DNA from 2 places in the Parvibaculum sp. MBR-TMA-1.3b-4.2 genome. Region 1 is predicted to be linked to the other one. Evidence: riboswitches for the same ligand, from Rfam matches in the RefSeq annotation. Region 1 holds a riboswitch; the other holds the start of a gene.
The links. A riboswitch is a leader RNA that binds a small molecule or an ion and turns the genes downstream of it on or off. The one in region 1 is predicted to bind cobalamin.
Positions count from the first base shown of each region.

Region 1 (5,394 bases):
CTTCGAAAAATAGGAGAGAGGCGACAGGGACTGATGACTCAGCGACGCGACCTGCTTCGGATCCGCGAGCATCATCAGATACTGATCGCCGCAAAGCGAAACGGACGCGACCTTCGGCGGACCTGCCGCACAGGCTGCGCCCGATCCCCAGCAAAACAGGGCGAGCCAGAGAGCCGGCCATATGGCGGCCCGTTCAGCCACCCCCGAACCCCTTGCCCTTGCGGTCGAGCCCGTCCGGCTCGCACCCCGTATAGGCAGGCAGAAACTTCGCCCACATGGCAAGGCGGGACCAATCCGGCTTATCGGCGACCCGGTCTTCGTCCGAGATGAAGGGATTGGGGAAGAAGAGCGTAATCTGCGGCGTCGCGTCGCCATTGAACATGCGGAAGCCCCAAGTCACCGGGTGCCCTTCCTTATCGAGCCCGCGATAAAACTCGGCCCGGCTCGGACGGCGCTGCACGATGAGCTCGGGCTGGTTGGGCGACTGCGCCGAGCCGTAATTGGTGCCGAGACACAGATGAAAATGTCCGCCCCGTCCCCAGTGAATTGTCATATAGCCGCCGCCCATGGAGATACGCTCGGGCTTGCCCGGACATTTCAGCTCATAGGCAGCTCCGGGGATAAGCGGACCGAATGTCAGCTCGTGGTAGTGGTTCTCAAAGGCATCACGTAGCAGCTTCTCCAGAAACGCCTCTTCGATGGGGAGCGACCATATGTGCTCGACGACGCGGCCTTCCTCGTTCTTCTTCTCCGCTCTCGGGGTGGGTTGCATGTTGCTCTCTCCTTCCGGGAAAAAATACGAGCGGGCGCAAACACGCCCGCCCGCTCTGACTCAAAACCGGTATTTCAGACCAGCATAGAAAGCGCGGTCGGACGTGCCGTAACCGTATTCAGTCTGGTATTGGTCATTGAGGAGGTTTTCGATACGCGCCGTGATATCGAGATTGTCGAACAAGCGATATCGCGCCGCGAGCTTGACGACAAAGGGGTCGTCAAGACGCACGGTATTACCGCTATCGCGAGTATCCACCGTGTGGAGTACGTTGAGATTTACGTTTGCGCGACCGCCAAGCAATACGTAGTTCGCGTTGAAATTGATGTCATGACGGGGTGCGTTGTCGTAGCGCTTACCCGTAGCGTCCTGCACCACATTCCAGGTGTATGCGAGGTTCAGCCGCAGATCGTTCGTCACCATCCAGTCGGCACTCGCTTCCACACCGCGCGAGCGCGACTCTCCGGCGATATTGAAATAGTTGGGAGCCGGCGTACCGAAGGTACCGCTATACTTGATGGCGTTTTCGGTATCGATGTTGAAGTAGGTAACGGAAACCAGCACATCCCCGTTCAGGAAAAGCTGGTCGATACCCGCGTCCCAGCTCTTGCTTTCCTCCGGCTTGAGATCCGGATTGCCGAAATTCGGGTCGCCACAGCACTTGCCATAGAGCTCGAAGAGGCTCGGTGCGCGGAAGCCTGTCGAATAGCTGCTCCGGATTGTCGTCCCGGTGCTCGTGAAGCGATAAGCCGCCGTAGCGCGATATGTGTCGTAGACGCCGAATGCCTCGTGATCGTCCAGACGGGCACCTGCCGAGAGATAGAGATTCTCGACAGGGCTGAACTGGTACATGCCGAACCAGGAATTCGTCCAGACATCGGCGCCTGCCGGGCTGGAATCGGACTCGTAGCTCTCTTCATTCCGCTCGGCACCAACAATGACAATATTGTCCGGATTGAAGGTGAGCGTTCCCTGAACGTCATAGGTCACACGGTCGCCGATGTAATAGTAGGATTGCGTGCCGTTATCGAAACCGTCCCGCTTCGAATAGCTGTAGGCGACACCCGCCTCGCCCACGAAAAAGCGATCCTGCGTCGCAAAGGTGACGCCGCCTCGGCCGGAATACTGAAGGAAATCATCGCCCCGGTCCGGATCGTCTCCGTAGGAACCGCTAGAGGCGTCATAGTTCAACGTCCCCTGCGCGTAGCGGAAATTTCCCTTGATGCCAATACGGTCCGTCAGCTGATAGTCCAGCCGGCCCAGCGACGAGATATTGTCGTAATCCTCGCCCTCGCTATTGCCGGGGAGGTTTTCATCCGCAGCAGAAAACCCGCCCGTATCCAGATACTGCGCGCTGACATTTATGCCGCCGCGATCATCGTCGAAACCGCCCTGCGTACTACCGCCCACAAGGTAGGTATCGTAACTTCCGACCTCACCAAATACGCTGCTCTTGAAGTCGCCGCGCCCGCGGGCTGTCACGATATTGACGACACCGGCGACGGCCTCTCCGCCATAAAGCACGCTCTGCGATCCGCGAAGCACCTCGATCCGGTCGATCCCTGCGGTCCCTAGCTGGGAAAAATCGAACGCCGTCTGCGAACGACTCGGGTCGGACACTTCGACGCCATCGATCAGAACCGAAGTATATTGCCCCGGCAGTCCGCGCATGCGCACGTTAGAATCGGTGCCCTTCGCACCAAACTGCGAGACGGAAATGCCCGGCGTCGTCGTCAACACGTCCAACACCTGGCGCGTCTGCTGCTCTTCCATTTCCTCTTTGGTTACGACGGAAATGGAGGAGCCGGTCTTTTCGATCTGAGTGGGTATCTTGGTGGATGTGACGACAATCCCGTCCGTATTCTGATCAGAATCGTCCGAATTTTCCTGTGCATGTGCCGGCATCGCCAATGCGATACAGGCAAGCGCTGTCGCGCCGAGCAGCGCCCGGCGGAAAACAGTCTGGTGCATAATCTCACCCCGTTAGGCAGGCCTAAGCCCCCGATTGACAAACGGGTGAGCACAAAGTTCTCAATGTCTGATACGGCATAGCCCGCCGCGGAATCCCCTGCACTCAACCCAGTTTACGGTTGTCGCCACTACGGGTTTCCGCTCCTTCGGCTAGTCCCGGCCAAAGGGGGGGCGACGCAGGTAGCAGGTCTCCTGACTTTCGGATCATCGCCCTTGCCGTGCCTTCCCAAAGCGTTTCGCTTCAGTGGCTTCTTACGGTGGGCTCCCCGATCACAGTTGCGGGTACAGTCCCGGATTTGCCGACTAGCGGCTCACCGGATTCCCTTTTATCCCTTGCGGGCACTACCTGACCGGCACATTACATATGAGACATATGCCCGGCAACAATCTTTTGGCCAAATCCCCTCAGAACATTCGTCTCTGCCGGATCAGGAGATAAATGAAGAAGGGAATGCCGAAAAACGCCGTGACGACACCCAAACGCAACTCGCTCGGGGTCGGCAGTAGACGGACGAAACCGTCCGACAGCGTAAGCAGCAATGCACCCGCAACCGCCGAGGGAAGCAGTAGACGGGAGGGCCGGTGTCCAACCATCGGTCTGAGAAGATGGGGAACGACAAGGCCCAAAAAGCCGATCGCACCACTCACCGCAACGGCCGCGCCAACTCCGATCGATACCCCAAGAACAATCCACCCCTGAAGCCTACGCATGTTGATGCCCATGCTTTCGGCCGCCTCTTCACCCAGAGCAAGCGCATCGAGCGCATTGCGTTGGCTGTAGAAAATCGCCCAGGCAACCATCATCAAAGGCAGCGAAAGCCAGACATGCATCTTGCTCCGATCTTCAAGCGAGCCCAAAAGCCAGAACGCTATTTCCGACATGGCGAATGGATTGGATGACAGATTGAGCGCGAGCGAGATGCAAGCGCCCGCCAGCGAACCAACGGCGAGGCCGGCGAGAATGAGCGCCACTGCGGAAACATGGCGGCGCATCATGCCGAAAACGCAGGACAAGGCGAGAAACGACATGCCGATGGCGAGCCCGGGGAGAAGCAAGGGATATTTGTTCGCATATCCGAAGTAGAGCGCGATCACCGCACCGAATGCCGCCGCGTTCGACGAACCAAGCACGGAGCTGTCTGCCAACGGATTTCGCAAATAGCCTTGAAGAACCGCGCCGGCCATGGCCAGCGTCGCGCCGACCCCCATGGCAAGCAACAATCTGGGCAGGCGGATTTCCATGACGATTGCGCGATGGATCTCTGTCCCCTGCCCTGTGAGGGCAAGAAACACCTGTTCCGGCGATATCGATACGGGCCCGACCAACAGCGCACCCAACCCGACAACAAGAAGTAATGACAGCAGAACCGGCCAGAAGGACAGCCACTTGATGTTTCGACGCTCACTTACGAATTGTGCAATAGACACAACAGACCTCGTCCAGATCGGCCCAGCTCTTCGACAGAGCATCCCGTCACTTCAAGTGTCCCGGGATTGTGATAAAAACACCGGCATTCCGGTGCTGGTGAAAGAAAGAGACGCCCAGTTGCGCTTAGCCCGTATTACACTTCATTTCCTGCTCCTTGCCTGCCTCGCTGTCGCGACGCAACGCCCTGCCCATGCGGAGACATTCCACCGGATCGTGTCGCTCAATGTCTGTGCCGACCAGTATTTGCTAGCCCTCGCCGACCCGTCCCAAATCGCAGCGCTGACGATTTTTGCGCAAGACAGGAGCATATCCTTCCTCGCCGACAAGGCCGGCGCCTTCATGACCGTTCCCAGCGCGGCGGAAGCCATCATCAAACTCGATCCCGACCTCATCATCGGCAGCCGTTTTCGCGATACCGACACGAAAGCCATGTTGCGCCGGCTCGGCTACAAGGTTGTCGAGATCAAACGAGCGAACAGCGCGCCGGAGATGATCGAGCAAACGCGCCGAGTAGGAAAACTCCTCGGCAAGCCGGAACGGGCACGCGAGCTGATCGGAGAGATCGAAAAGGCAGCATCGGCCCCGCCTCTTCGCGGCGATGCACCGAGTGCGCTTGTTTATCAGAGAAGAGGTTATGTCTCCGGCTCCAAAAGCATTATTTCCCATGTGATGCGATATGCGGGCCTGCGCAATGAAGCGGAAAAGCTCGGCCGGTCCTCCATCTCGCGCATCTCGCTCGAAGAACTGGCCGTCGCACGACCCGACTTCCTCATTCTCGATACGGAGGCGCTCGGCAAAGGCGATATCGGCTCCGAGGTTCTTCATCATCCCGTTCTCGATCGGCTGTTCAGGAAAGAGCAGGTCATTCGCATGCCCTCTTCATTGACGGTATGCGGCGGACCGTCCTTTCCCGCAGCCGTCGATTTTCTGCGACATGCCGTCTCCCGGATCAGGACGAAGGGCGGCTAGAATTCGATCCCGGCCTGCGCCTTTATCCCTGCGCGGAAGGGATGCTTGATTTCTTTCATCTCCGTCACGAGATCGGCAAGCTCCATCAGCTCCTCCTTCGCATTCCTGCCTGTGATGATGACATGCGTGTCGGCCGGTTTGTTCCGGAGTGTTTCCAGAACTTCTTCCATCGGCAGATAGCCGTACCGCAGAACGATGTTGAGTTCGTCGCACAGCACCATGCGATAGGCAGGGTCCTCGATCATGGATTTCG
Region 1 is NZ_JBRJHC010000001.1:1,416,583-1,421,976, forward strand. It holds gene ACSSVQ_RS06855 (ABC transporter substrate-binding protein) at 1-201, opposite strand, end outside; gene ACSSVQ_RS06860 (DUF7676 family protein) at 194-772, opposite strand; gene ACSSVQ_RS06865 (TonB-dependent receptor plug domain-containing protein) at 833-2,743, opposite strand; cobalamin riboswitch at 2,909-3,105, opposite strand; gene ACSSVQ_RS06870 (FecCD family ABC transporter permease) at 3,149-4,081, opposite strand; gene ACSSVQ_RS06875 (ABC transporter substrate-binding protein) at 3,984-5,141, shown strand; gene cobO (cob(I)yrinic acid a,c-diamide adenosyltransferase) at 5,138-5,394, opposite strand, start outside.

Region 2 (5,394 bases), 380 kb from region 1:
GTGGCGCTCTATGCCGATATGCGCTTTGCCGCGGCGGATGCGAAATTCACCACAGCCTTTGCGAGCCGTGGGCTCGTCGCCGAACATGGCGTTTCATGGCTGTTGCCGCATCTGGTGGGGCCTGCGCATGCGATGGACCTTCTGATGTCGGCGCGCAAATTCGACGGGCGCGAGGCCGAACGCATCGGTCTCGTCAATCGCAGCTTCGACGCCCAGCATTTCATGGACAATGTGATGGACTATGCCCGCACACTCGCGACGAGCGTGTCGCCGCGGTCCATGACGGTGATGAAGCGGCAGGTCTGGAAAGCGATGTTCCAGGATTTCAATACCGCGCTCGCCATCGGCGACGATGAAATGCAAAAGAGCTTCGCCAGCGAGGACTTCAAGGAAGGCGTTGCGCATTTCGTGGAAAAGCGCGCGGCGAATTTCACCGGCCGCTGAACCCCGGCCAGAAAGAAAAATGCCCGCCCCAACAAGGGGCGGGCATAGTCGCGTTTAGGACGACGTGCCGTCAGAAGGAAACGGTCACACCTGCCAGTGCTTCGATGCCCGGGGCCTGGAAGCCATTGGCAGGCTCGTATTTCTGATCGAGCAGATTGTTGACCCGCGCCGTCAGCGTCACATTGTCTGTGAGCTTCTGCGACCCGGAGATGTTGACGATGGTGTAGGGCGTCGGGTTTAGGTAGTAGCCGAAGCCGTCGCGCGGAATGTCGCGATAGGGATCGATCCACTGAATATCCGTCGCAAGCGATGTGCCTTCCATCGGCTGCCAATCCGCCGTGAGGCCGATCTGGTGACGCGGGCGACGCGAGAACGCCGCCTGAAAGCTATCCGTCTTCAAAAGCGTGTAGGTGTAGTCGATCCGGGCCGACACGTTTTGCATCACGTCGAAACTGACGAATGCCTCGATCCCCTTGGCGGTAAAGCCGGGATCGTTTTGCGTCGTGGTGCCTGCCGAATTAGTCACGATCGGATCGTCGATCTGGGTCTGGAACCATGTGACGCCGGTCACAAGGGCATGATCGAAGAAGCCTTGCTCGATGCCCGTTTCCCAGCCGCGGCTCTTCTCGGGCTTCAGATTGGGGTTGCCCCGGAATACGCCGAAGCTGTTCGTTGAGAAACCATGGAGCTGATAGAGCGATGGCGTTTTGAAGCCTGTGCCATAGCTCGCCGTGAAGCGTGTATCGCTATCGGGCAGATAGTAGGCAGGCGCGATAGTGAAGGAGAAATGGTTGTCGTAGTCCACCGGCATGTCGTAGCGCAGATTGAGGTTCAGGAAGAGCTGATCGGCAAAGTTCAGATGCTCGCCCGCATAGACCGCAAACTGATCTCTGTCCGCTTTGCTTTGTTCATTGATCCGGTAGGTGGGACCGAAATCGCGGAAACCATGGGCTTCGTACTTTTCGTGCCGGTAGGTGGTGCCAAAGGAAAGCGTGTTCCAGTCAAGCAGATCATAGCTGTTGTCGAATGCGGCGTTGAGCGTTTCCGACGTAAAGGTCACGTCGTTGGAATAGATGGAGCCGCCTGCATCGGGCTGATCCTTGTTCTGGCCCTGCTGATGTAGATAACCGCCGGTCAGCGTCGGACGCCATTTGCCGCCGAAGAATTTTCCCGAGAGCTTGCCCGATATGAGCAGTTTTTGCTGGTCATATGTGCTGTTCGGGTTGTCGTAGAAGGGTGTGAAGGAGGCGTTCGATCCGTCTTCATCCGTATCGACCGAGCTGTCGACGAACTGCGCGAAGATGGAGCCTTTCACATTTTCGCCGAAACGCTGGCCGATATTGCCTGAGATGGAGGTGGTCTCGTTGCCGTCCTTCTCCTCAGGCTGTGTGCCGCGTATGCGGGCAGGCGTGATGTCGGAGCCGTCGGTCCGTTCATGCGAGGCGGCAAAATAGTAGTTGGTCGAGCCGAAACCGCCGCTCACCGAGCCATTTGCATTCAGTGTGCCCAGCGTGCCGCCTTCGATGCTGGCGTGTGTGGACAATGCGCCTGTGCCGGATTTGGTGATGATGTTAATGACGCCGCCGATTGCCTGGCTGCCATAGACGCCGCTTTGCGGACCGCGCACCACTTCGATGCGCTCCACATCGCCAAGCGAGATATTGGAGATCGAAGCCGCGCCGCTGGGAGAAGACGGATCTTCTAGCGGTAGCCCGTTCATCATCACAAGCGTTTGGTTGGAATTTGATCCCCGCATGAAAATGGACGTCTGGGCGCCATGCGGACCGCTCTGCACCACATTGAGGCCCGGCACGGTTTTCAGCGCATCGGTGAGGCGGAGATATTGATGCTCCTCGATGTCTTTCGCGGTGATGATCGTGTAGCTCGAGGTGACTTCCTTGGTGGGAAGCGGTTCGAGATTGCCGGTAATCAGGATGCCGTCGGAAATCCTGTCCGTTTCGGCATGAGCGCTGGCGGCAAAGGCAGTCGTGGCACTGGCGGCGACGGCAAGAAAGGCGATAGATCGCCGGTCGAATTTCAACATGGGTGGACCCCCCGTAACATGATCGCGGCAGACCCCGGCCGCAGGAACCGGTGGAGAGCGCGTATTTACGGGAAGCGAGAGAGAGCCGCTTGTCGGAAAACGCGGCAGGCGGCAGGCTGTCGGGAAAGGGGCCCGGCGACGCGCATCGACCTGACGCGTCACCATAAGCGGAAATCACCGCCCCGTTGGCACACCCCGGCCACCGGCAGATGACGCGCTTTCTGGCAGGTCTCCTGGCTTACGGGTCGTCGGCGGCGTTTCGCCTTCCCGGCCGATCCTGAAAAAGGACCAATGGCCAGTGGCATGTCATGAAACGCAGCCTCACCGATCACAGTTGCGGGGGCAGCCTGGGAATTGACGTGCATCGGCACGCCGCACCCTGTTCCCTCTTGCCTCTTCCTTCCGCCTTTCGGCTTGCGTGAAGAACCATGAAAGCGAGCGGCACTATAGGGGCGTGGTTTTAGGTGTCAAATGAGGGAGAGGCCGTGGCGATCCACACAAGCCCCCGCCACATGCCGCCATTATGGGCTTCCTCATAATCGAGTGAGGGGACGCGGATGAGGCCGAGCCGTTCCATCACCGCCTGCGACCGGAGATTGTCGGGCGCGGTATAGGCCAATACCTTTGTCAGGCCGCAACGCGCAAAGCCGTCCGCAAGCGCGGCCGACGCGGCTTCCGTTGCATATCCGTGCCCCCATGCTTCGCGTTGCAAGCGCCAGCCGATCTCGGTGTGCGGACCGAGAGGATGTCCCGGGCGCGAGGGCATGATGCCCGCATAACCGAGAAAATTGCCCGCAAAGGTTTCAATCGCCCAGCGGGTGAAGCCATGTGTCTCGTAGGCCATGACATAGCGATCGAACTTTTCATCGCTCGAACGCCTGTCGATAGGGCCGCCAAGATCATGCATGACCTCTGGATGAGCGTTAAGGGCGGCGAACGCGTCCCGATCCGGTTCGCGCCACTGCCGAAGTCTCGTCCGGGCTGTCTCGATCAGCATGACGGTACACGCTCATTTTGGGCCGACGGCTACGCCTTGGCGCTGGGCCGGGCCGAAACCGCTGCGTGCCAGCGCTTGAGGTCTTCATGCTCGGGCTTCGGCTCATGCTTCACCCATTTCGCGAAATCGACGCAGACGAGCGCTGTGATGTCGGCGAGGGAGAAATTGTCGACGGCGATATAATCCCGGCCTTTCAGGCGCTCGTTCAGGACGTTGAAGAAACGGGTGAGGCGTACAGACCCGCGCTCTGCGAGTTCGGGAATCTGTGCAAGATTGACGGGGCCGGGCAGGGCGCGGTCCGCCATGCCCTTGGAGGTGTTGCGCAGAACCTCGGCGATGGGCATCAAGCCTTCGAATTCGATCCGCGCATTCCAGCCCATCACCAGACCTTTTTCCTCCGGGGTGGTGCCCAGAAGCGCCGGCTCCGGCTTCACCGCTTCCGCCCAGGCCGCGATACCGAGATTTTCCGTGAGGATGGTACCGCTTTCGAGCTTCAGCGCCGGGACGGTGCAGGCGGGATTGATCTTCTTGTACGCGTCGGAAAGCTGCTCGCCCTTGGCAAGGTCCACCTGCACGTTTTCATGCTCGATGCCCTTTTCGGCGAGCAGGATACGCGCGCGGCGCGGGCTCGGCGCGGCTGTGAAGTCGTAAAGGACGGGTTTCATGCTTTTCTCCCTGAAGGCCGCTTGTCTGCGCGGATTGCCATGGGCGACATGATCCACATCCCGGCTGGCGATGCAAAGACACATCTGCGCGAGGGAGCAGGCAATTTGCGGGCAAGGGAAGGGGAAAACAGAGAATGGTCGGAGTGAGAGGATTCGAACCTCCGACCCCCTCGTCCCGAACGAGGTGCGCTACCAGGCTGCGCTACACTCCGACGTTCTCTGGAGGCGGGTTTATATCGCCTGTACGCGTACGCCGCAAGGCCGGATTCCGTGCTTTTCCGGGGCTCGTCGCAAGCGCCGCCGCTTGCGCGAGCAAAGCCATGGGGCTATGTTCCGGCCCTCTTTTTGGGGCGTAGCCAAGCGGTAAGGCAACGGGTTTTGATCCCGTCATGCGCAGGTTCGAATCCTGCCGCCCCAGCCAATCCGGTTCCGTGCCGGGTCAGTTCCGGATCCGCATCGGGCCGCTCCGGCTAAATCATCCCAATCCGTCATGAAAATCAGCCGTCGCCGGGCTCCCTCGGCCGCGGTTTTCTGTATATGACGCAATGCTTTGAGAGCTGCCTGTTTCTGCGTTGCAGCTAAGTGAGTTCATCCGCTCAAGATGCTATTGCAAATGACTCGCAGTAACGATACAAGGTCCGCAGTTACGAAGTCGGGGCTTTAGCCCGTTTTCTGGATCCCGGGATCCAGGCGGATTGTGCAGGGGCGGATGAGTAAGACAGAAGGAGCAGGGCCGGTGGATCGGCAAGAGCGGACGGCAACGCCCGTCATCCGTTCGGAAACCCTGCTTTCGACGCGCAAGGAAGCTGTGATCGAGCATCGTGGCGAGCACTACCTCTTGCGTGAAACCTCGAAGGGCAAATTGATCCTGACCAAGTAGAAGACCGGGCGCCGCCTGTACTCCGGACGGCGCTTCATCAATCGACAGTATCTCGTCCGAGCCAGCCACTGCCGGTCGCGCCTGCCGCGACAGATGTGCTCAGCCAGCCAGGACCTTTCCACCAGTGAAGGGGGCATCCATGTCTGGCAGCAGTCCGGCAGAATTTTTGAAGAAGCTTGCAACAAGTACCGCGCTTTGCAGCGTCGCGGCGATGGGGCTCGCCGCGCCGGCGATGGCGGAAGACGCCATCACCGCGCCGATCACCGTGACGGCGACGGGCAGCGGCATCACCGCCTATGAATATCCGGGCATGGTGACGGTCATCGACAAGGACGAGATCGACCTCAAACAGGCCTCCACACCG
Region 2 is NZ_JBRJHC010000001.1:1,039,774-1,045,167, reverse strand. It holds gene ACSSVQ_RS05150 (enoyl-CoA hydratase) at 1-444, shown strand, start outside; gene ACSSVQ_RS05145 (TonB-dependent receptor plug domain-containing protein) at 515-2,488, opposite strand; cobalamin riboswitch at 2,695-2,935, opposite strand; gene ACSSVQ_RS05140 (GNAT family N-acetyltransferase) at 2,949-3,485, opposite strand; gene ACSSVQ_RS05135 (glutathione S-transferase family protein) at 3,515-4,150, opposite strand; tRNA gene ACSSVQ_RS05130 (tRNA-Pro) at 4,286-4,362, opposite strand; tRNA gene ACSSVQ_RS05125 (tRNA-Gln) at 4,497-4,571, shown strand; gene hemP (hemin uptake protein HemP) at 4,860-5,030, shown strand; gene ACSSVQ_RS05115 (TonB-dependent receptor domain-containing protein) at 5,170-5,394, shown strand, end outside.
Region 2: another riboswitch for cobalamin. It lies ahead of ACSSVQ_RS05145 (TonB-dependent receptor plug domain-containing protein); the one in region 1 lies ahead of ACSSVQ_RS06865 (TonB-dependent receptor plug domain-containing protein).